DNA from 3 places in the Pseudochelatococcus lubricantis genome. Region 3 is predicted to be linked to each of the others. Evidence: riboswitches for the same ligand, from Rfam matches in the RefSeq annotation. Region 3 holds a riboswitch; each other region holds the start of a gene.

Region 1 (7,707 bases), 480 kb from region 3:
GGCGCCTCCGGCTGCCTCAACATGTGGTGGGACGCCGATATCGACGCGGTGATGATGCGCACGCGCAACCGGCCTATCCCGGCCGGGCGCATCACGCCGGATGAGGCCTTCACCTTCGGCATGATCCTGGCGTGCGGCGCCGTCTTCGTGCTCGGCATCGCCACCAACTGGTTCGCCGCGGCGTTTCTCGCCTTCACCATCTTCTTCTATGCGGTGATCTACTCCGTTTGGCTGAAGCGCTCGACGCCGCAGAACATCGTGATCGGCGGTGCGGCGGGGGCGTTTCCGCCCATGATCGGCGAGGCGGCCGTCACCGGCTCGGTGAGCGTGGACGGTCTGGTGCTGTTCCTGATCATCCTGCTGTGGACGCCGCCGCATTTCTGGGCGCTGGCGCTCGTCAAGTCGGAAGACTACGCGCGCGCCGGCGTGCCGATGATGCCGAACGTCGTCGGGCAGGCGTCGACGCGGCTGCAGATCCTGCTCTACACGCTGGTGCTGGTGCCGGTGGCGACGCTGCCTGTGTGGCTCGGTTCGGGCCATGCGCTCTACGCCGCGGTGGCGGGCTTCGGCGGCGCGGGCATGCTATGGCTGGCGTTCCGGCTCTGGCGGCGCGGGGGGGATGCCGCCAGTCTGAACGCCATCGGCGTGAGGACGGCGTGGCGCCTGTTCGGCTTCTCGATCCTTTATCTTTTCCTGTTGTTCGCCGCCCTGCTCGCGGAGCATGCGCTGGGCAGGCTGGTTCCGGGCCTTGGCGCCATTTCGGGAGGGCATCTGCTGTGAATGGCGGAGCGACGCATGGCAAGCAGGGTGCGGACAAGACAGTGCCGGCAGGCGCGCCGGAGGGTGTGCGGCTGTCTCCGGAGGAGCGCCGCCGCCAGCGCGCGCGCAACGTCGCCATCGGCCTCGCGCTGGGCGGGCTGTTCGTGCTGTTCTATATCCTGACCATTGCCCGGCTGGGTTCAAACGTTTTCAACCGGCCGCTGTGACGGCCTGCGAGGGGACATGAGCGAACAGGAGCCGCAAACGCATCGCGAACTTTCCGTCAGGGCGCGCCGCACGGCGCTCGTCTGCGTGGGCGTGGTCGCGGGCATGCTGGGCCTCGCGTTCGCGTCGGTGCCGCTCTACCGGCTGTTCTGCCAGGTGACGGGCTTCGCCGGCACGCCTGTGGCGGGCGTCAAGTCCGACGGCAGCGTGTCCGACAGGCGCATCGCGGTGCGGTTCGACGCCAACGTGTCGCCCTCCATTCCGTGGCGGATCGTGCCGGAGACGCCCGTGGTGACGGTGCGGCTCGGGGAAACGCACACCGTGTTCTACGAGCTGACGAACAGGAGCGACAAGCCGGTGACCGGCGTCGCCACCTACAACGTGCAGCCCGATCAGGTAGGGCAGTATTTCGTGAAGCTCGACTGTTTCTGCTTCGAGGAACAGACGCTGGGGCCGGGCGAGACGATCATCGCCCCGGTGGTATTCTTTATTGATGCCGATCTCGACAACGAGCGTGACCTGAAGGGGCTCGACTCGATCACGCTTTCCTACACCATGTTCCCGGTTAAGGACGGCAAACCCCTGTCATCGTCGGCATCCATCAACGATTCTGCAGGGCGGAAAAGGCTGTGATGCCGCGAGGCGCCAGCGACGAATTCGGAGACCGGAAAATCATGGCTCAGGCTCACGCGAAACATCACGATTACCATCTCGTCGACCCGAGCCCCTGGCCGGTCATCGGTTCTTTCAGCGCGTTCATCCTCGCGGTGGGCGGCATCATGACCATGAAGAGCCTGGCGCTCGGCGGGCTGCACATCGGCCCCTACGTGTTCGGCGCGGGCATCATCGGCGTGCTGTATACGATGGCCGCGTGGTGGACAGACGTGATCACCGAAGCGCAGCGTGGCGACCATACCCGCGTGGTGCAGATCCATCACCGCTACGGCATGATCCTGTTCATCCTCTCCGAGGTGATGTTCTTCGTGGCGTGGTTCTGGGCCTTCTTCGATGCCAGCCTGTTCCCGGGCGAGGCCATCCAGTTCCAGCGCGCGGAGGTGACCGGCGGGCACTGGCCGCCGCAGGGCATCGAGACGCTCGATCCCTGGCACCTGCCGCTGTTCAACACCCTCATCCTGCTCACTTCCGGCACCACGGTGACGTGGGCGCACCACGCGCTGCTGGAGGACGACCGCGAGGGACTGAAGCAGGCACTGTGGCTGACGGTCGCGCTCGCGGTGCTGTTCACGTTCGTGCAGGCCTATGAGTACGGCCACGCGACGTTCGGCTTTTCCGGCAACATCTACGGCGCGACGTTCTTCATGGCGACGGGCTTCCACGGCGCGCACGTAATCATCGGCACGATTTTCCTCGCGGTCTGCCTGCTGCGGGTCTATCTCGGACATTTCACGCGGACGCAGCATCTCGGTTTCGAGTTTGCGGCGTGGTACTGGCACTTCGTCGACGTGGTGTGGCTGTTCCTGTTCGTGGCGATCTACGTGTGGGGTTCCGGCGGCAGCGGCGGCCACTGAGACCGTCGGCCGACCATGGACGAGCGGCGGACGGAGAAACGGCAACCATCCGCCGCCGGCAGCGCGGCTTCGGACGGGCCGGCGTGGCGGGCCCTGCTGGCGCCTGGCATCTTCACGCTCGCCGGCGTGATCATCCTCGTCGTGCTCGGTGTCTGGCAGCTTCAGAGGCTGGCGTGGAAAGAGGCGCTGATCGCCCGCATCGAGGCGCGCACGCATGCCGCGCCCGTTCCCGCGCCGGCGGAGGCCGAATGGGCGGCGTGGCAGCGCGACGAGGCGGAGTACCGCCCAATCACCGCGACGGGCGGGTATCTTTACGACCTGCAGGTCTATGTCCACGGCAATGCGCAGCTCGACAGACGCGGCGGCGGCAGCGCGCTGATGGGCTATTTCGTGCTGACACCGCTGAAGCAGGCCGACGGCAGCATCATCATCGTCAACCGCGGTTTCATACCGGTGGAGCTGAAGCAGGACGCGGCGGCATTCCGCCAGTGGTCCGACGGCGACCGCCGTGACGGCGCGGTCACAGTGACAGGTCTGCTGCGCGCGCCACAGGAGCGCGGCTGGTTCGTGCCGGCGGACGTGCCGGAGGCAGGTGAGTGGTTCACGCGCGATCCGCAGGCCATCGCCCGCGCCACGGGGATGACGCGCGTGGCGCCTTTCCTGATCGACGCCGTCGAGGCAACCGGCGAGGGCACTGCGGCCTGGCCACGCGGCGGGCTGACGGTGGTCAGCTTTCCGAACAACCATCTCGACTATGCCTTCACGTGGTTCGGGCTCGCCGTGACGCTTGCGGCCGTCTTCACGCTCTACGCGCGCCGGTATCTCGCCGACAAGGAGCGCCGGCCGCCACGGGAAGGGTGACTCGCGTGGAATGCAGCCAGTCAGGTGTGGAAAACGATATTTCCCGCTTGACCCGCAGCACAGGAAAGGTAAAAGCACAACATACATAGCGATGACGGATGCGCCGTAGGCGTACTGTGCCGTTATCGGAATGGTTGGCCGCTTTAGCTCAGTTGGTAGAGCACATCATTCGTAATGATGGGGTCAGGTGTTCGAGTCACCTAAGCGGCACCAAAACTCCCGAAAAAATTCCGATAGATAGCCATCGCGCTCGTTGTAACGCCGGTAGGGCCCTTCAGGGGATGAAGGTTGCCCCGCTTCAGGTAGACGAGATGCAACACGGTGTTGGGCGACGAATCGCCGAAGCGACGCCAGCTACGGGCGCGCTTCGAAGGCGAGGCGAATGAGATGGGTTGCGATATCTCCCGGCCACTCAGCGACACAATGCTCCAGCATCTTGCGATCATCTGCGAAAAGGGCACGAGCAGCCTCATCGTAATTTGGCAAGTCGCCGGCGATCCCTAACATGAATTGGTAGGCAGCCTCCTGCGCAATTCGTCGTTGCCGGGAACCGCCATTTCGTTTGGCTTCATCAACGAGCCGCCGGAGAACGGCGGAGGCGCCGCCCGGTTGCGCCGCCAGCCAATCCCACTGTCGCGGCAGCAAGGTCACCTCACGGGCCACGACGCCTAATTTTGGCCGCCCCCGCCCTCGTGGTTCCGAAGCGTCTGCCTTTGGCAACTCTGATGGTTCGCTCGATCGAGCCGCAGAATGCTCGGCAGATTGCTGCGCGGAACGCGATAGCCTTTCAATGATCTCGGCCTTGGAGCCGCGCAGATCAAGATCAATTACACGTCCCGTCAAATCGTCGAACACCAGAACTGCGCGCGTGGCGTCGGTTTCGATCGTCGCTTTTACAGCGAGGGCGACCTCGATCAACGGCCCGGACAACAGCAGCCGATAACCGTCGAATGCGGTGCAGGGTTTCGAGAGATAGTCAGGCACTGGTCAACTCCATATGATCACGGGCATTAAATACCCGGATAAAATTCTTGCGTCAATATAACCCGGATAATATTATCGCTGCCGGTGCGCTTCTCGGCGAGGCCGTTTGCGGAATCGGGAATTGATCGGGGTATTAAGATGAACAGCGAAAAGAGGAAGGCGGCAGTTGCCGCCTACAAGGAGCGCAAGGTGGTGGGTGGTGTTTATGCCATTCGCTCTGCCGTCTCTGGTGATATCTGGATCGGCCAATGGCCCGATATAGAAACCATCCAGACACGCATATGGTTCGCACTTCGGCAAGGTACTCATCCAAGACCGGATTTGCTGGCCGCGTGGCGTCAATACGGCGAAGCTCATTTCAGTTTCGAGGTCATTGAAAAAATCGAAACCGATGAGTCTCCTTATATACGCGACAAGAACCTGAAGGAGCGAGCGCTCCACTGGCGAACGAAGCTGAACGCCAAAGTTATGTGAGCCCGGCAAGTCTTTCGCGCCAATCCCGGGCGGTCACCGCGCGGTTATTGGCATGGCCTTCATCAGAGTTCAGGCCTAATAGCCGGGTGTGCGATGAAATGCGGGCGCCGGAGCCACGCTGTCAAATGTGCGGCCCTGGCTGCTGTCAACCTTGTTGATCCAGACCGAATGCGGCGTGATGGATCACTTCGCCGCTCGGTTCAGTGGCATCGAACGGCAAGGCCTGAACTACCTCTGGCGGGCAGCCATCTATCCGCAACCCCGGAAACGCCCTGAAGCCGAAACGACCATAATATCCGGGGTCGCCTACCAAGGTCGCGCCCGGGCAGGTCGCCCTCAATCGAAGGATCGCCTCGGCCATCAGGGCGCTGCCGATCCCCTGCCGGTGCCTCGACGGCAAGACCGCAAGGGGGCCGATCAGGCCCCAGCCGTCCTGCGATCCAATCCGCGCCTTCGAGGCGGCGAGATAGCCGACCACCTCACCACCGTCTTCGGCCACGAGCGACAGGGTAAGGGCATCCTCTGCCCGCAGCCTGTCAACGATGGTCGCCTCGGTTCCGGTGGATTGCGGCAGCATCCGCATGGCCTCGGTCACAACCGCACGGATCGCCGGGATGTCACTGGCGATTTCGTTTCGGATCAGCATGTTATGTTCCTTGATTGTCAAGTTGCGCGTGTACGGCAATGCGTCCGCGTTTATGGGCTGCCGAATTTTGAGCGAATTCTGATCGGAACGCGCTCCAGGCACAAGCGGGACATCGTGCTGTCCTGCTCCCCGTCTCGGGCATTCACGATATCAAGCCCTTGGCCGCGCGGTCAGCGGTCACGCAAGCGGCGCCACTTTCCCCAAAATTGTCATGATCGCTCAGGTGGTTGGTGCCAACGCTTTCGTGCGGGCGGGGCTTGACTTCCTTCATGCCCTGACCCAATGCTCTGCTTATCCGAGGGGTGCACCGAACGGTGCTGAGATGGCGGCGAGCCGGACCCTTGAACCTGATCCGGTTCGTACCGGCGTAGGAACGGAAAGCCCCGCTCTGCACAAGCGGCGGCCCATATCCTTTTCCTGGCATTGGACAATCCGGATCGTCACTGGCGCGGCAAGGCTCTGGCCGGTTCGCGCCGCGCGGCTGATGCGGAGTCGAATGTCGTGGTTTTTCTGTCTTTTCGCCCCTTCGCCGACCCCGGCCACCCGCGCGCGAGGCGTTGAACGGCATGGCGCGGACCGGCGCGGCGTTGCGCACCCTGATCGCGCTGATTCTCGTCTGGCAGGGCGCGGTCTGGGTGTTCCAGCCTCCCCGTTACATCCTGCCGTCCGTGGCCGACGTCGCTGCCGTGTTCGGCGCACAAGCGGGTTATCTTGCCCGTCACAGCCTGACGACGGTGACGGAAATCGCGCTCGGCTTCGTTTTCGGCACGAGCTTCGGCGTGCTGGCGGCGTTCTTTGTCGCCGCGGTGCCAAGACTCGGGCGGCTTGTATGGCCGATGCTGCTCGTGCTGCAGGCCCTGCCGGTTTTCGTCATCGCCCCCCTGCTGGTCGTCTGGTTCGGTTTCGGCATGCTGTCGAAAGTGGTTATGACGACGATCATCATCTTCTTCCCCGTCGCCTCGGCCTTTGCCGATGGCCTGCGCCGCGTCGATCGCGACATTCTCGATGCAACGGCGCTCACTGGCGCCAGCCATTGGCGGACGCTGGTCGATATCCGCGTGCCGCTCGCCCTGCCGGCGCTGATGACGGGCCTGCGCGTTGCGGCGCCGCTTGCCCCGCTCGGCGCGGTCGTCGGCGAATGGGTGGGAGCCTCGGCCGGCCTCGGTTTCGTGATGGGGCAGGCGAATGCCCGTATGCAGACGGCGACAGCCTTCGCTGCGATGGCGATCATCGCGGCGCTCAGTCTCGCGCTGCGTGCGCTTGTCGACGAGGTGGCCCGCCGCGTCGCGCCGTGGGCGCATGAGCAGGAGCCGTGACGCTCTGGTCCCTGAAGCCCGGGCGCCAGCTGTTGGAGCGCCCCGTCGACCCGTTTTCGCATCAAAGGAGGAACCGATGAGAAAAATCCCCCTGCTCGCCATCGCGCTCGGCGCTCTGGCGCTGGCCGTGAGTACCCCCACCCGTGCGGCGGACAAGCTGACAGTCCTGCTCGAATGGTTCGTCAATCCGGACCACGCGCCCCTCGTTGTCGCTGACCGTCTGGGGCTGTTCGAAAAGGCCGGGCTCGATGTCGAACTCGTTGCTCCCTCCGATCCGTCGTCCGTGCCGCGTCTCGTGGCCGCTGGCCAGGCCGACGTCGGCGTTCATTACCAGCCGTCGCTCTATCTCGACCATGCGGCCGGCCTGCCCATCGTCCGCTTCGCGACGCTCGTGGAAACGCCCCTGAACGGTATAACCGTCCTTGCCGATGGCCCGGTCAGGACGCTGGCCGATCTCAAGGGCAGGAAAATCGGCTATTCGGTGTCGGGCTTCGAGACAGCGCTTCTCGGCAGGATGCTCTCCAGCGCCGGCGTTGTCATGGATGATGTCGAACTGGTCAACGTCAACTTCGCGCTTACCCCGGCGCTCATCGGCGGCAAGGTGGATGCGACCGTTGGCAGCTACCGCAATTTCGAGCTGACGCAAATGCGGCTGGAGGGGCGTGAAGGCCGGATATTCTATCCCGAAGAGCACGGTGTGCCGACCTATGACGAACTCATCCTCGTCACGCGCCGGGCGCTGGAGGGGGACGACCGCCTGCCCCGCTTTCTTGCCGCGGTCGAGGATGCAACGCTCTATCTGACCAATCATCCGGAGGAAGCGTGGAAACTGTTCGTTGCCGCCTATCCGGACCTCGATAACGAGCTTAACCGCCGGGCGTGGTTCGATACGCTGCCGCGTTTCGCTAGGCGT
Region 2 (7,707 bases), on a different contig from region 3:
TGACGATCCTCGCCATCGCGCTGTCGGTTGCCCTGTTTCTCGGCGTCGAGAAGGTGCGCACGGGCGCGCGGGCGAGCTTCGCCGATACGATCTCGGACACCGATCTCATCGTGGGCGCGCGCTCGGGTTCGGTCCAGCTCCTGCTCTACTCCGTCTTCCGTATCGGCAACGCCACCAACAACGTGACGTGGAAGAGCTACCGGGACATCGCTGCCCGGCCGGAGGTGGCGTGGATCGTGCCGATCTCGCTCGGCGACAGCCATCGCCAGTTCCGCGTCATGGGCACGACGGCGGAGTTCTTCGTGCGCTACAAGTATCGCGGCGGCCGCTCGCTCGCCTTCGCGCAGGGGCGGGGGCTCGACGATCTTTACGACGCCGTGGTCGGCGCCGACGTCGCGGCGACGCTCGGCTATTCGGTCGGCGATCCGATCGTCGTCGCGCATGGCCTCGCCTCCTTCTCGGAGCATGCGGACCAGCCCTTCCGCGTTGCCGGCGTTCTGGCGAAGACCGGCACGCCTGTCGACCGCACCGTGATCGTCGGCCTGGAGGCGATCGAGGCCATCCACGTGGACTGGAAGAGCGGCGCGAAGATACCCGGCCAGACGACGCCGGTGGAGGCGATCCGGCAGATGGATCTGACGCCTACCGCCATCACGGCCGCCATGGTCGGCGTGCGGTCGCGGCTGCAGGTTTTCCAGCTCCAGCGCTGGATCAATCAGTATCCCGAGGAACCGTTGCTCGCCGTGCTGCCGGGGCTGGCGCTGCAGGAACTCTGGCAGATCGTCGGCGTGGCGGAGACGGCGCTGGTCGGCGTATCCGCCATGGTGGTCATCACCGCGTTGATCGGCATGATGGCGATGATCTTCGCGAGCCTCAACGAGCGGCGGCGCGAGATGGCGATCTTCCGCGCCATGGGGGCGCGTCCCGCGACGATCCTCGGGCTTTTCGTGCTGGAAGCGGCTCTGATGGCGGCCATCGGCGCCATGCTGGGCGCAGCCCTGCTTTACGCCGCGCTGGCCGTGGCACAGCCGTGGATCGACGCGGCCTTCGGCCTCTGGCTACCGCTGGAGCCGCCCGGCGTGCGCGAAGTTCTGGTGTTGCTCGGTGTCGTGGGTGCGGCCACGCTGGTCAGCCTGCTTCCGGCCCTGCGAGCCTACAGGCTTTCGCTGGCCGACGGCATGATGGTGAAAATATGAGGTGCGCAAACATGAGCAACAGTCTCTCCCGGCGCGGCTTCGGCGGCGGGCTGGCCGCGTGCCTGCTCCTCGCGGAGCCGGCCCGCGCGAAGGAAGTTGTCGAACTGACGTGGGACGATCTGCTTCCTGCGGGCGTGCCGTCCCGTCCGCCCGCGCTCAGCGGCGTGATCCAGCACGACGCGGCGCCTCTCGCCCGCCAGCAGCCGGTCTCGTCGGGAGTGCGGACTGAGTGGAACGGCAAGACGGTGCGCATTCCGGGTTTCGTGGTGCCGCTCGAACATTCGGGCACGGGCGTCGTGACGTTCATCCTTGTGCCGTATGTCGGCGCCTGCATTCACGTGCCGCCGCCGCCCGCGAACCAGCTCGTGCTGGTCACCACCGCGCGCCCCTATGAGATCAGCGACCTGTTCGAGCCCGTGCGGGTGACGGGCGCGCTCGCCACCGCCGCGACGGCAACCGAGCTGGCGGAGATCGGCTATACCCTGACGGCCGAGCGCATCGAAGCCTACAAGCCCTGAGAGCGCTATCCGGCGGGATCGTTGCGCCGTTCCTCAGCGATGTCGAACGCCATCTGCCAGAAATCCGCCTCCAGGCGTGATGCCTTGGCGAAGATGCCTACGAGTTCGTCGAAGCGCCGCGCCGTCAGTGCGCGTTCCGCCAGGCGGTCGATGTGGGCGATGGCAGCGCCGGCCGCTTCCTGAAAACACGCGCCAGCATATTCGCCGATCCACTCCCGGTAGGGATGGTCGGCGGCAGCGTCCACCGCCGGGGCGAGCCGCTTGCCGATTTCTGCATAGCCGATCACGCAGGGGGCGAGCGAGACATGCAGGTCGAGCAGGTCGCCCGAAAGGCCGCAATCGAGCACATAGCGCGTGTAGGCAACAGTTGCCTGATGCTCGGGCGCGGCTTCGAGCGCGGCGGGCGACAGGTTCCAGCGTTCGCACAGGCGCACGTGCAGCTTCATCTCGTCCATGATCACGTTGAGCGTGGTCTGCGCCGTGCGCATGTCCTCCAGCGACCGGCTCTTGTAGACCGCCAGCGCATAGGCGCGCGCGAACTGGATCAGGAACAGGTAATCCTGCACGAGATAGGCGCGGAACACCGCCTCCGGCAGGGTTCCCGCTTCCATCCTGCGGATGAAGGCGTGGTCGACATAGCGTGTCCAGTCTTCGCGGGCGGCTTCCTTCAGGCGCTCGAAAACAGTCATGTCAGTGTGCTCCTCAAACGTCATGGGCGGCGTCGAAGAACGCCAGTTCGAGCGCGACCGCGCGGCGGAAGAAATCGTGCGCCGTGTCGCTCGCCTGCGGTCCAACGCGGTCGAGTTCCCCGCGCAGGAAAGCCACGAAATCGCGGAAGAACGGATTGTCGTGCAGGGTCACCCATTCGGCGTGGACGAAGTTGTCCGGCAGCGGCTGCGGCGCGCGGGAGGCCCAGTCGAGATAGAGCCATTCCGCCACAACGAGCACGGCGAGCACCGCAGCATAGTCGCGCGTGCCTGCCGCCTCCCGCATCAGGGCCTTGAAGCCGGCAGTTGGCGCCGTGTCCGGCTCTTCCGCGCGGCGCGCCTCGCTCACGCCCAACGCCTCGAAGGCGCGCAGAAAATAGGTGTTCTCCTCGCCGGAGACCATGCCGGCGAAGCGGCCGAAGCGCAACCGCGCCTCGAAGCTGTCCGCGGTGGCGATCGCTGCGCCCAGAAGCGTCAGGAAGCTGTCGAGAAAACGGTGATCCTGGATCAGATAGCGCGCCATCACGCCATCGGGAACGGCGCCGTCGAACAGCTCCCGGACGAAGCGGTGCTGCACGGCCTGCGACCATGTGGCTTCGTTGGCGCGGCGCAGGATTTCGGTGAAGGTGTCGTCGCTCATCGTGTTGTTCCTTTTCTGGCGATCATGGCAAACTGTCTTCGGCAATGCCCGCGGCTCGCCGCGCGACGTCGGCCACGTCGCGGCTCAGCGGCAGGCTGGCGTCGTCGAGTTCATCGGGAGTGAACCACCGCGCTTCCAGCGCGTCATCCGCCGCGACGGGCTCACCCGCTATCCAGCGGCAAAGGACGGCGATCAGGATGAAGTGACGGCGAAGCCGGCCATCGGCCGCGCGGTCGAAGGCGTCGAGGGCGGTCAGCACGCGCCGCGCCTCTCCACGGACGCCGGTTTCTTCCAGCAGCTCGCGTACGGCTGCGTCCGCGATCGCTTCGCCTGCTTCGATTTTCCCGCCCGGGAATCCCCACAGGCCGGCGTCGGGAGGATTCGCCCGCCGCACAAGCAGCACCCGACCCTCGTGAAACACGACGGCGATGACCGCCGCGACGGGACCGCGTGCCCGGCCGTCCGGAGAAGGGGCGGGGTTTTCCGTGTTTTCTGCTGTATTCATGGCGGCCTCGCATGGGAGGCCGGCGAAGGAGTGAGGCTAACAGACCCGTCCCTTCGCCGGCATGACCCGGATCAGGTTCAAAGGGTCACTGCGCTGCGCGTTATCGACGGATTCCGGGCCAGCAGTATCTCAGCCCCTTGTCGGGGCACCCCTCGGTAGCGGCCTTCATAACACAAAGCCGGGGCGCGGGCAGCGATATTTGCGCTGTCGGTTAACGTTCCGTTCCGGTGGCTTCGTCCGGCTCGTCCTCGCGCCGTTCCGCGTCTCCGAGGACCAGCGACAGCTGCGCGTCGACGATCTCGACGAGATCGACCGGCGGGTGCTTGGTCATGAACCTGTTCCACAGCAGACCGGTGACAACGGGGGCAACGAGGAGCTGGGGAAAGCGGCGGATAGCGTCCAGCCGGGGTGTGCTTCCGTCCTCCATCAGCTTCGAGATGCGCTGCAGGATCGGCTCCAGAACCGCCTGGATGTAGATATCCACAAGTTGCGGGAAGTGATGTCCTTCTGTCAGGGCGACGAGCGCGACGCCCGCCCTGCCGGAATTCTGCAAATCCGCCACGGCCCCGAGCATGAAGGCACGGAAGGCTTCGACTGGGGAGGCGTCTGTTCCGCTCTTTCCGTCCCGGTCTCCTTCCGGCGGCAGCAGCGTCTCGTGCACGACGCCTGCGAAGAGGTCTTCCTTGCTCCTGAAATACAGGTAGAGCGTGCCCTTGGCGACGCCGGCCCGCTCGGCCACCGAAGAAAGCCGCGCGTTCGCGAAACCTCTCTCGGTGAACTCGTCCACGGCCGCCCGCAGGATGGCGGCGCGCTTCACCTGCTTTTTAAGGCGCATACGGTCGGATGCGGGTTTCACCGCTTCGGGTTCCGCCGGTGCGGATGTTTCCGGAGCGTCGGGGCGTTGCTGGTCTGTCATGAGCTGTTCCGTCACAGGCGGATAGTGGCATGAAACAAAATGACCTGCCAGTCATTTTATCATTGAAAAATGACTGGCAGGTCATTATCGTGTTCACAGGTATCGGGAATCCTTCGACATGAAGCACGGAACCCTCATCATCCTGCTTATCGCCGCCGCTCTGGCCGGCGGCGGGGCGTATTACTGGGATAGCCGGCAACCCCGGGGGCAGGTGCTGACGCTCGGCGGCAACGTCGACATCCGCGAGGTCAACCTGTCGTTCCGGGTCGCCGGGCGCGTCGACCGTGTGGAGGTGGACGAGGGCGACCGTGTCGTCGCCGGGCAGGTCGTCGCGCGGATTGACCCCGAGCCGCTCCGGCAGGCGCTGGCGCAGGCGGATGGTGCGCTCGCCGCCGCGCAGGCGAACGAGGCGCTTCTGAAGGCGGGTACGCGCGCCGAGGACATCGCGAGGCTCGGGGCGCAGGCGGAAGGCCTTCGCGCCGCTGCGGCCAACGCGCAGACGACGTTCGAGCGCCAGCGGACATTGCAGACGACGAACATAAGCTCCCGGCAGGCGCTCGACAACGCGCGCGCGGCGCGCGATCAGGCCAATGCCGGGCTTGAAGCCGCGCAGCAGGCCTACCTCGCCGCACGCAACGGCGCCCGCCCGGAGGAACTGGCGCAGGCGGCGGCGCAGCGGCAGGCGGCGCAGGCGCAGCGCGATGCGGCGGACCTGCAGCTGCACGACGCGACACTGGCGTCGCCGAGCGCTGGAACCGTCCTGACGCGCGCCGTCGAGCCCGGTACCATGGTTGCCGCCGGCACGACGGTCGTCACGCTCTCGCTGGATCGCCCGGTGCGCGTGCGTGCCTACGCACGGGAGCCCGATCTCGGCCGCGTTGCGCCGGGTACGAAGGTGCTCGTCTATACGGATGCCCGTCCCGGCGAGCCCTACGCCGGCACGGTCGGCTTCGTCTCGCCGCGGGCGGAGTTCACGCCGAAGCAGGTGGAGACGCAGGATCTGCGCACCGCGCTGGTCTACCGGCTGCGCATCGTCGTCGACAACGCCGACGACCGGCTGCGGCAGGGCATGCCGGTGACGGTGCGCCTCGCGGACGAGGCGCAGCCGAAACCATGAGCGAGCCGGCCGTCCTGCTCCGGGGTCTGGGCCATCGCTACCCGGAACAGGGCAAAGGCGAATTCGCCCTTGCGGAGGTTGATATCGCCATCCGTTCCGGCATCATCACCGGGCTTGCGGGCCCCGACGGCGCGGGCAAGACGACGCTGATGCGCATCATGGCCGGCCTGCTGAAACCCTCCGCCGGATCGGTGGCGGTTCTCGGGCTCAATCCGGTCGCCGACGCGGGGATCCTGCATCTCAAGGTCGGCTACATGCCGCAGAAATTCGGGCTCTACGAGGACCTGACCGTGATGGAAAACCTCGTGCTTTACGCCGATTTGCGCGGCGTGGGCGGCGAGGCGCGCAAGGTGCAGTTCGAGCGGCTGCTCGATTTCACCGACCTTCGCCGGTTCACGGAGCGCCTCGCCGGCAAGCTCTCGGGCGGCATGAAGCAGAAGCTCGGCCTGGCCTGCACGCTGATCGGCACGCCGGAGCTTTTGCTCCTTGACGAGCCGGGCGTGGGCGTCGATCCGATCTCGCGCCGGGATCTCTGGGGCATGGTGACGAGCCTCGCCAAGGGCGGCATGGCGGTCGTCTGGGCCACGGCATATCTCGACGAGGCCGAGCGTTGCGACGAACTCTGCCTGATGAACGAGGGCAGGCTGATCTTCGCCGGCACGCCGGCCGAACAGATCGGACGGATGCGGGGGCGCTGCGTGCAGGTCCGGAACCTGTCCGGCAACCGCCGCCATTTCCTGCGCAAGGCGCTCGGCAGCGCGGGCGTGGTCGACGGCGTGATCCAGGGTGAGAGCGTCCGCCTCGTGCTGAAGGAAGGCACCGCAATGCCGGATGCCGGCCTGATGGCGAGCGAGGCGGGCGCGAAGGCCGTCCCGGTCGAACCACGTCTGGAGGATGCTTTCATCGACCTTGTGGGCGGCGGGCCGGACGGCCGTTCCGTTCTCGCCGGCACCATGCCGGATGTGAAACTGCCCGAAGGCGTCGATGCGGAGGCGGTGATCCGTGCCAGGGAGCTGACGCGCAAGTTCGGCGATTTCACGGCGACCGACCATGTCACCTTCGACGTCAGGCGCGGCGAGATTTTCGGCCTGCTGGGACCGAACGGCGCGGGCAAGTCCACCACCTTCCGCATGATGTGCGGCCTGCTGACGCCGACTTCCGGCGAGGCGCAGGTGATGGGCATCGACCTGAAGCGCAGCGCTGGCGAGGCGCGCCAGAAACTCGGCTACATGGCGCAGAAATTCTCGCTCTACGGCAACCTCGGCGTCGAGCAGAACCTGCTGTTCTTCTCCGGCATCTATGGCCTGAAAGGGCAAGCGCGGGAGAAGAAGGTCTCCCAGATGATGGAGAGCTTCGATCTGGTGCGCTACCGGCGCACCAACGCAGGGGAACTGCCGCTCGGTTTCAAGCAGCGGCTCGCGCTGGCCTGCGCGCTGATGCACGAACCGCCGCTGCTCTTTCTCGACGAGCCGACGTCGGGCGTCGACCCTGTGACGCGGCGCGAATTCTGGATGCATATCAACGCGCTCGTCGACAAGGGCGTCACCGTGATGGTGACGACGCACTTCATGGACGAGGCGGAGTATTGCGATCGCATCGCCCTGATCTATCGCGGACGCATGATCGCCGCCGGCCCGCCCGACGCGCTGAAGCATCAGGTCGCGAGCGACGATCTGCCAGACCCCACCTTCGAGGACGCCTTCATCCGCCTGATCCAGCGCGACGACGAGGCGCAGCGTGACAAGGAGGGCAGGGCGACATGACACCTACTCCGCCGGCGCCCGCGGGGGCATCTCCCTCTTCCCCCGGTTTTTCGTTCCGCAGGCTCGCCGCTCTCTGCGTGAAGGAAACGCGGCAGATCGTCCGCGATCCGAGCAGCCTGCTCATCGCCATCGTCCTGCCGGTCGTCCTGCTGTTCATCTTCGGCTTCGGCATCTCGCTCGACACCAACAGGCTGGCTGTCGGCGTGGTGATGGAGGATCGCGGCGTCGAAGCCGTGCGGCTGGCAGCCGCCGCGGCGGGTTCGCCGTACATCGAGCCCGTCTTTGCCGACACGCTGGCCGAGATCAGTGAGAAACTGACGCGCGGGGAATTGCGCGGCATCATCG
Region 3 (7,707 bases):
GGTCTGACGGACCGGCGGACGCTTCCGCATGTCCGGCCAGAGGCCGGGCAGCAGATAGCGGCGATACGCTGGCGATGGATACGGGTTTGGTTGCATGAAAGCGCTGGTTCTGGGCTGTGCTGGCCCCACGCTGACGGATGAGGAACGCGCGCTTTTCCGCAGCGCCGATCCCTGGGGGTTCATCCTTTTCAGGCGCAATGTGGTCTCTCCCGATCAGGTGCGGGCGCTGACGGCGGCGCTGCGCGAGAGCGTCGGCCGACCTGAGGCGCCGGTTTTCGTCGATCAGGAAGGCGGACGTGTCCAGCGCCTCGGCGCGCCGCACTGGCCGTCCTATCCGCCGGGCGCGGTCTATGGCCTGATGGAGAGCGAGTTCGCTCGTCTCGGCGCGCGCCTGATCGCGGCGGATCTGCGTGCCGTCGGCATCACCGCCAATTGCGCGCCCGTGCTCGACGTGCCCGTCGCGGGCGCGAACGACGTGATCGGCGACCGCGCCTATGCCACGGAACCGCAGCGCGTCGCAGCGCTGGGTCGTGCGGCGATGGCGGGATATCTCGCCGGCGGCGTGCTGCCGGTCGTCAAGCATATTCCCGGACACGGGCGGGGCAACGCCGACAGCCACAGGGCGCTGCCCGTCGTGGAAGCGAGCGAGGCGGAGCTTGCCGCGCACGACTTCGTGCCGTTCCGCGCGCTCGCCGACGCGCCGCTCGCCATGACGGCGCATGTCGTCTATGCCGCCGTCGACCCGGACCGGCCGGCGACCGTGTCGCCCATCGTGATCGAGCGTATCGTGCGCGGCCACATCGGCTTCGGCGGCCTGTTGCTGACGGACGACCTGTCGATGAACGCGCTCTCGGGAACCATCGGCGAACGGGCAGTTGCCGCGCTCGCTGCCGGTTGTGACATCGCGCTGCATTGCAACGGCGTCCTGCCGGAGATGCGGGAACTCGCCGCCGCCGCGCCCGACCTCGCCGGGGAGGCCGCCGTCCGCGCCGCGCGGGCGCTCGGTCTGCTGGAGCATCCGCCGGAAGCCTTCGATCCTGTGGATGAGCGCCTGCGGTTCGAGGCCGCGGTCGCCGCCGCACTTGCAAATCGGCCCGCCAGCACCAATCCTCTCGTCAGCGCGGTTGCGCCGGCGCAGGGCGATCCGACGGAAGGGCGCGCGCGCTCCGACGCATGATCCGGAAGAGTGGCTGCCACTTTTCGGACAGATCACGTGCAAGCAAGATGGACGGAGCGGCATCCGGCCGCCATGGCTGAACTGCTGCGATAAAGGGAACTGGCAAGAGTGGCGGACGGGGCATCCCGCGCGGATACCATGTCGGACGATTTCGACGCGCCGCAGCAGCGCGAGGCGGAGCCCGCGCTGATCGTCGATGTCGACGGCTTCGAGGGGCCGCTCGACCTGCTGCTCGAACTCGCGCGCCGCCAGAAGGTCGACCTCACGCAGATATCCATTCTGGCGCTGGTGGAGCAGTATCTCGCCTTCATCGAGGCCGCCCGCCAGTTGCGCCTTGAACTCGCCGCCGACTATCTGGTGATGGCGGCGTGGCTCGCCTTCCTGAAATCCCGCCTGCTTCTGCCCGCGCCCGCGCCGGCGGAGGAGCCGGTGGCGGAGGATCTGGCCACCGTGCTGGCGCTGCGTCTGCGGCGGCTGGAGGCGATCCGCCGCGCTGCGCAACAGCTCGCCGGACGGCCGCGCCTCGGGCGCGATGTGCTGGCGCGCGGCGCGCCGGAGGAAATGGCGATCGTCCCGCGCGCGAAGTGGAACGTTTCCCTGTTCGAACTGCTGCGGGCCTATACGGACAACCGGCAGCGGATGGTCAACGCCCGCGTCACCTTGCAGAAGCGGACGGTGTGGTCGCTGGCGGAGGCGCGCGAGGCCTTGCAGCGCCTCGTCGGCGGGGCGATCGAATGGACGATGCTCGACCCATGGCTCGAAAGCTACATGGCGACGCCCGCCATGCGCGCCACGGTGCGCGCGTCCGCCCTCTCGGCGATGCTGGAGATGGTGCGCGAGGGCCACGTCGACATCCGGCAGGACGCGCCGTTTGCCCCCCTCATGCTGCGCCGGCGTGCCGGCGCGCCACACAGCGGGGACCCGGACACGGTGCGGGAGGTGGCATGACGGACCACGGCAACAGCGCTGCCGAAGCGCGCGCGCTGCGCGTGGTCGAGGCGATCCTGTTCGCCTCGCGCGAACCCGTGGCGGAGGAGGAGCTTGCCGCGCGCATCCCCGGCGATGCCGATCTCGCGCGCATCCTCGCGCGGCTTGAAGCCGACTACGCAGGGCGCGGCGTCACTCTCGCGCGGGTGGCGGGCAAGTGGGCGTTCCGCACTGCGCCCGATCTAGCGCCTTCGCTGGTGCGGGAGGTGGAAGAGCCACGCCGGCTTTCCCGCGCGGCGCTTGAGGTGCTGGCGATCATTGCCTATCACCAGCCTGTGACACGGGCGGAGATCGAGGAAATCCGTGGCGTCGCCACCTCGCGCGGCACGCTCGACACCTTGATGGAAACGGGCTGGATCAGGCTGCGCGGCCGCCGCCGCACGCCCGGGCGCCCCGTGACCTACGGCACCACGCCGGAATTTCTCTCCCACTTCGGCCTTGCCTCCATCGACGAACTGCCCGGCCTTGAGGACCTCAGGGGCGCGGGCTTCCTCGACGGGCGCCTGCCGCGCAGCTTCTCGGTGCCGTCGCCCAGCGACGATGACGCGCTGCGCGACGACGAGGATGCGCTTGAGGACGGCGCGGCGACCTGAGGCTCCTCGCCGCACCCTGCTTCTTGCGCGATTCCACTTGCCAAAGTCGGCAAAAGATACGATGTTCCAACCATAGGCACTGGGGTGCCGCGCATCGGGCGCGGCTGAGATAATACCCATCGAACCTGTCTGGGTCATTCCAGCGTAGGGAGGCGCCGTTGGTTACGCAGTCGTCTGACTCCATTATTATTGTCGGTGCCGGTGTCATCGGGCTGTCGGTCGCGTGGCGACTGGCCGGCCGTGGGGCGCACGTCACCGTTTTCGACAAGGGCAAGGCCGGCAGCGGCGCGAGCCATGCGGCGGCGGGCATGCTCGCCGCCTGCACCGAGCTTGAGCCGGGCGAGGATTGGCTTCTGCCCCTCAACCGCGAGAGCCAGCGCCTGTGGCCGGGCTTCGCCGCCGAACTCGAAACCGCGACCGGCCTGTCGGTCGGTCTTCGCGGCGAGGGCACGCTGCATGTGGCGCTCAATGCCGACGAGCAAGCGCGGCTTCGCCACCACTTCGCGCTGCAGGAAAAGGCCGGCCTGCCCGTTGAATGGCTGCCGGCTGGCGAGGTGCGCGCGCGAGAGCCGCTGCTGGCGAGCACCAGCGGCGCGGTCTGGAGCCCGGAGGACCATCAGGTCGACAACCGCAAACTCGCCGCTGCCCTGCGTGCCGCGGCAATCGGCGCCGGCGTGGACCTGCGCGAGGATGCGGCGGTGGAGCGCATCGTCATCGAAAACGGCCGCGCGGCGGGTGTCGAAGTCGGCGGCGAGCGCCACGCGGCATCCACCGTCGTGCTCGCGGCGGGCGCATGGTCGCGCAGTATCGGCGGACTCACGCCGGACATTCGCCCGCCCGTGCGGCCCATCAAGGGGCAGATGCTGGCGGTTGGCATGGATGCAGGTAACCCGCTGATTCGCCACGTGGTCTGGGCATCCGGCGTCTACCTCGTGCCCCGTATCGACGGGCGGCTCATCGTCGGCGCGACGGCGGAGGAGCGTGGCTTCGACGACAGGCTGACGGCGGGCGGCATCCTCTCGCTGCTGCAGAACGCCTGGCGCGCGCTGCCCGGCATCGAGGAACTGCCGCTGATCGAGACGTGGGCGGGCTTCCGGCCCGGCAGCCGCGACGACGCGCCCATCCTGGGGCCAGGGCCGGTCGCGGGCCTCGTCTACGCCACGGGCCATCACCGCAACGGCATCCTGCTCACGCCGGTGACGGCCGACATCGTCTCGCGCTTCATTCTGGACGGCGAGCACGATCCGCTGGCGGCGCCCTTCGCGCTGGAACGTTTTCATGCCCATGCGGCATAAGCTGAAAAGATCGAACCGGGATCGGGAAAATGAGTGAAATTCAGGTGCGTGTAAACGGCAGAAGCGAGCAGGTCGGCGACGCGACGCTGGCGGCGCTTCTCGCCCGGCACGACATCGGCCTCGACACGCGCGGCGTGGCGGTGGCGCTGAACGGCGCGGTGCTGCCGCGCGACAGGTGGATGCTGACGGCGCTGCACGCCGACGACCGCATCGAGATCGTGCAGGCAAGGCAGGGCGGCTGATATCATGGCAACGGACATTCACGACGACCCGCTGGTTATCGCCGGGCGCACGTTCACATCGCGCCTGTTCCTCGGCACGGCGGGCTATCCCAACCAGAAGGCGATGCTGGACGCGGTGAAGGCAAGCGGCACCGAGATGACCACGGCCTCCATCCGCCGCATCGACCTGACAGGTGCGGCCGAGAGCCTCGTCGACGTGCTCGCCGGCGCGGTGCATTTCCTGCCCAACACGGCGGGTTGCCAGACTGCGCGCGATGCCGTGCTGACGGCGGAACTCGCGCGCGAGGCGCTTGGCACCAACTGGGTGAAGGTGGAGGTAATCGGCGACCGCGAACTGCTGTATCCGGACGTCGAGGAACTGCTGCGCGCCACCGCCGAACTCGTCGACAAGGGCTTCGTGGTGCTGCCCTATTGCACGGACGACCCCATCGCCTGCAGGAAGCTGGCGGACGCGGGCGCGGCCGCCGTGATGCCGCTCGGCTCGCCGATCGGATCGGGCCTCGGCATCTCCAACCCGCACATGATCGAGATGATCTGCGCGCGGAGCGCCGTGCCGGTGGTGCTGGACGCCGGCATCGGCACGGCCTCCGACGCCGCGCTCGCCATGGAACTCGGCTGCTCGGCGGTGCTGCTGAACACGGCGGTGTCCAAGGCCAACGATCCCGTGCGCATGGCCATGGCGATGCGGCACGCGGTGGCCGGCGGCAGGCTGGCGCATCTCGCCGGGCGGATTCCCCGGCGCCGCAACGCGGAGGCATCGAGCCCGCAGCTCGGCCTGATCGAATCGTGAACCGGCGGCTTCCAGCGCCGTCCGTCCTCATCGTCACCGACAGGCGTCAGCTTGCGGGCGGCGCGGGCGGGCTGGGGCCGCTGGCGGACACGGCCTTCGCGGGTGGCTGCCGCTGGATCAGCCTGCGCGAGAAGGATCTGGACGCCGACGCGCAGGTGGAACTCGCACGCGACCTCAAGCGGCGCGCCGCCGCCGTCGGGGGGCGCGTCACCGTTCACGGCGCGGCGGAGATTGCGTTGCGGGCGGGGGTCGATGGCGTCCATCTGCCGGAGGCCGCCAACGCGGCGGCGGCGAGGGCCGTGCTCGGCGAGGATGCGCTCATCGGCCAGTCCGTGCACACGCCGGAGCAGGCGCGCGACGCCGATCCCGCCCACCTCGACTACATTATCGCCGGTCCGGCCTTCGCCACTGCCAGCAAGCCGGGTTATGGGCCGTGGCTTGGCGCGACGGGTCTCGCGGTCATCGTGCAGGCGGCGCGCGTGCCGGTGATCGCCATCGGCGGCATCGATGCGAATTCCGCTCCTGTCTGTCTCGCGGCGGGCGCTGCCGGCGTCGCTGTCATGGGCGGCGTGATGCGCGCGGCCGATCCTGCGGCGGAGGTGCGCGCGCTTATCGCGGCGTTGGGCTGAACCTGTCCCGCCAGGCCAACTGCGCGCCGGGGAAGGGCAGGGCCGTCGCCTCGAAGATGCCGCGTGCAATCGCCCGCGCCAGGCAATCGCCAGCGGCAACTCCGAGCGCCGACAGTTCATAGGGCGACGGGCCGAGCGGCCGTCTGCCCGTCGAGGCGGCGAAGACGGTGTCGCCGTCAAGCAGCGCGTGGGAGGGGCGCAACGCCCGTGCCATGCCGTCGTGAGCAGCGAGCGCCAGACGCTTTGCCTGCGCCTTGGTCAGCGCCGCGTCGGTGGCGATGATGGCAATCGTCGTATTCTCGCCCGGCCCGCCCTTGAAACGCGGCACAAGCGCTTCCGGCGGAATGGAGGGCGGCAGGCCGAACCCGCCGAATTCCGCGTTCTGCTCGTACGGCGCGGCCCAGAAGTGCGGGCCGCCGCCGATTACGCCCGACCCCACCGCGTTCACGGCCACGATGGCGCCGACACTGTGGCCCTCCGTGGTGCGTGCACTGGCGGAGCCGATGCCGCCTTTGAGGTTCACCGTCGTGGCGCCATAGCCCGCGCCGATTGTGCCGAGCACGAAGACCCCGCTGGACGCGAGTGCATCCTCGACCGCCTGCTCGGCGAGTTCGCGGTGCGGCGGCGCCCCGACGCCCGAGGCCCAGGGCTTGTTGCCGCCGTTGAGGAGGTCGAATATCACAGCCTGCGGCACCAGCGGCACCCGCACGCTTCCCACCGCATAGCCGCGCCCGTGGCGCGCCAGCGCGCTCATGGCGCCGCCGGCCGCATCGAGCCCGAAGGCGGAACCGCCCGAAAGCACCAGCGCGTCGACGGCCTGCGCCGTCATTTCCGGTTCGAGCAGGGCGGTGTCGCGCACGCCCGGCCCGCCGCCCAGAATGGCGAGCGAGGCGACGGCCGCTTCGTCGAACACCACTACCGTGACGCCGGTGGCAGCGCCGGCATCGTGCGCATGCCCGACGCACAGGCCCGGAACATCGGTGATCAGATTGTGCGTTTCATCCGCCATGCTGCCCTCCGGAACTTTCGCCGATCAAATTGCCGCTATATCGGCCCATGCGCGTTCATGCCATATTGCCGCGGACGGGGCCTCGCGGATACAAGCCCTTGCATGATCGACGTCACTTATCCAGCGGCCGCTCTCGCCGGCCTCCTGAGCTTCCTGAGCCCCTGCGTCCTGCCGCTGGTGCCCCCCTATGTCACGTTCCTCACCGGAACGACGCTTGACAGTCTGACCAAACGCCACGACGCGGGCGTGACGCGGCGGGCCTTCTTCGCCTCGCTGCTGTTCGTGGCCGGCTTCTCGACCGTCTTCGTCCTGCTCGGAGCGACCGCCTCCGCGCTGGGGCAGGTCGTGCGGCAGTATCTCGACGTGCTCGGCATGCTGGCCGGCATCGTCATTATTATCATGGGGCTGCATTTCCTCGGCGTCTTCCGCCTCGGCTTCCTCTATCGCGAGGCGCGCATGCAATTGGACAAGCCCGCCGGGCTTTGGGGCGCCTACGTCATGGGGCTGGCCTTCGCCTTCGGCTGGACGCCGTGCATCGGCCCGATCCTCGCCGCCATTCTCGCGGTCGCGGGGTCGGGGGACAGCGTGGGACGCGGGGCGAGCCTGCTCGCCGTCTATTCGCTGGGCCTCGGTATTCCCTTCATCGCCACCGCCTTCGTCATGAAGCCGCTGGTGTCGTTCATCCGGCGCATGCGTACCCGCTTCGCCCTTGTCGAGAAGGTGATGGGCGGCCTGCTGGTGCTCACCGGCATCGCCTTTCTCACCGGGAGCATCAACCAGTTCTCGTTCTGGCTGCTGGAGACGTTTCCGGCGCTCGGGCAGATCGGATAGCGGCAGGCAGGGGCGTGATGGCTGTTTTCTCAGCCATCCGGCGGCCTTTCCACGAAAAACCCCGGCGATTGCCCGCCGGGGTTTCTGAATGTCGGGGGTAGCCGACGGTCATTCGACCTCGTTGCCCGAGTAGCCGACGTTGCCGTCAGCCGTC

What was found. A riboswitch is a leader RNA that binds a small molecule or an ion and turns the genes downstream of it on or off. The one in region 3 is predicted to bind thiamine pyrophosphate.
Region 1: it holds a riboswitch for thiamine pyrophosphate, as region 3 does, so the genes downstream of both, ACFFJ7_RS05705 (ABC transporter permease) here and thiO (glycine oxidase ThiO) in region 3, are expected to answer to the same signal.
Region 2: it holds a riboswitch for thiamine pyrophosphate, as region 3 does, so the genes downstream of both, ACFFJ7_RS15810 (NUDIX hydrolase) here and thiO (glycine oxidase ThiO) in region 3, are expected to answer to the same signal.

The regions. Positions count from the first base shown of each region.
Region 1 is NZ_JBHLXC010000002.1:610,642-618,348, forward strand. It holds gene ACFFJ7_RS05660 (heme o synthase) at 1-780, shown strand, start outside; gene ACFFJ7_RS05665 (cytochrome c oxidase system small membrane protein) at 777-986, shown strand; gene ACFFJ7_RS05670 (cytochrome c oxidase assembly protein) at 1,003-1,617, shown strand; gene ACFFJ7_RS05675 (cytochrome c oxidase subunit 3) at 1,659-2,513, shown strand; gene ACFFJ7_RS05680 (SURF1 family protein) at 2,529-3,374, shown strand; tRNA gene ACFFJ7_RS05685 (tRNA-Thr) at 3,512-3,587, shown strand; gene ACFFJ7_RS05690 (DUF2239 family protein) at 3,729-4,358, opposite strand; gene ACFFJ7_RS05695 (GIY-YIG nuclease family protein) at 4,497-4,832, shown strand; gene ACFFJ7_RS05700 (GNAT family N-acetyltransferase) at 4,978-5,478, opposite strand; TPP riboswitch at 5,767-5,869, shown strand; gene ACFFJ7_RS05705 (ABC transporter permease) at 6,045-6,794, shown strand; gene ACFFJ7_RS05710 (ABC transporter substrate-binding protein) at 6,871-7,707, shown strand, end outside.
Region 2 is NZ_JBHLXC010000012.1:46,032-53,738, reverse strand. It holds gene ACFFJ7_RS15830 (ABC transporter permease) at 1-1,196, shown strand, start outside; gene ACFFJ7_RS15825 (DUF3299 domain-containing protein) at 1,208-1,714, shown strand; gene tenA (thiaminase II) at 1,720-2,403, opposite strand; gene ACFFJ7_RS15815 (TenA family protein) at 2,417-3,061, opposite strand; gene ACFFJ7_RS15810 (NUDIX hydrolase) at 3,084-3,566, opposite strand; TPP riboswitch at 3,598-3,729, opposite strand; gene ACFFJ7_RS15805 (TetR/AcrR family transcriptional regulator) at 3,778-4,482, opposite strand; gene hlyD (secretion protein HlyD) at 4,601-5,599, shown strand; gene ACFFJ7_RS15795 (ATP-binding cassette domain-containing protein) at 5,596-7,362, shown strand; gene ACFFJ7_RS15790 (ABC transporter permease) at 7,359-7,707, shown strand, end outside.
Region 3 is NZ_JBHLXC010000002.1:1,094,742-1,102,448, forward strand. It holds gene nagZ (beta-N-acetylhexosaminidase) at 95-1,177, shown strand; gene ACFFJ7_RS07750 (segregation and condensation protein A) at 1,316-2,125, shown strand; gene scpB (SMC-Scp complex subunit ScpB) at 2,122-2,757, shown strand; TPP riboswitch at 2,828-2,926, shown strand; gene thiO (glycine oxidase ThiO) at 2,916-4,052, shown strand; gene thiS (sulfur carrier protein ThiS) at 4,082-4,294, shown strand; gene ACFFJ7_RS07770 (thiazole synthase) at 4,299-5,084, shown strand; gene ACFFJ7_RS07775 (thiamine phosphate synthase) at 5,081-5,713, shown strand; gene ACFFJ7_RS07780 (P1 family peptidase) at 5,694-6,722, opposite strand; gene ACFFJ7_RS07785 (cytochrome c biogenesis CcdA family protein) at 6,825-7,553, shown strand; gene ACFFJ7_RS07790 (branched-chain amino acid ABC transporter substrate-binding protein) at 7,662-7,707, opposite strand, start outside.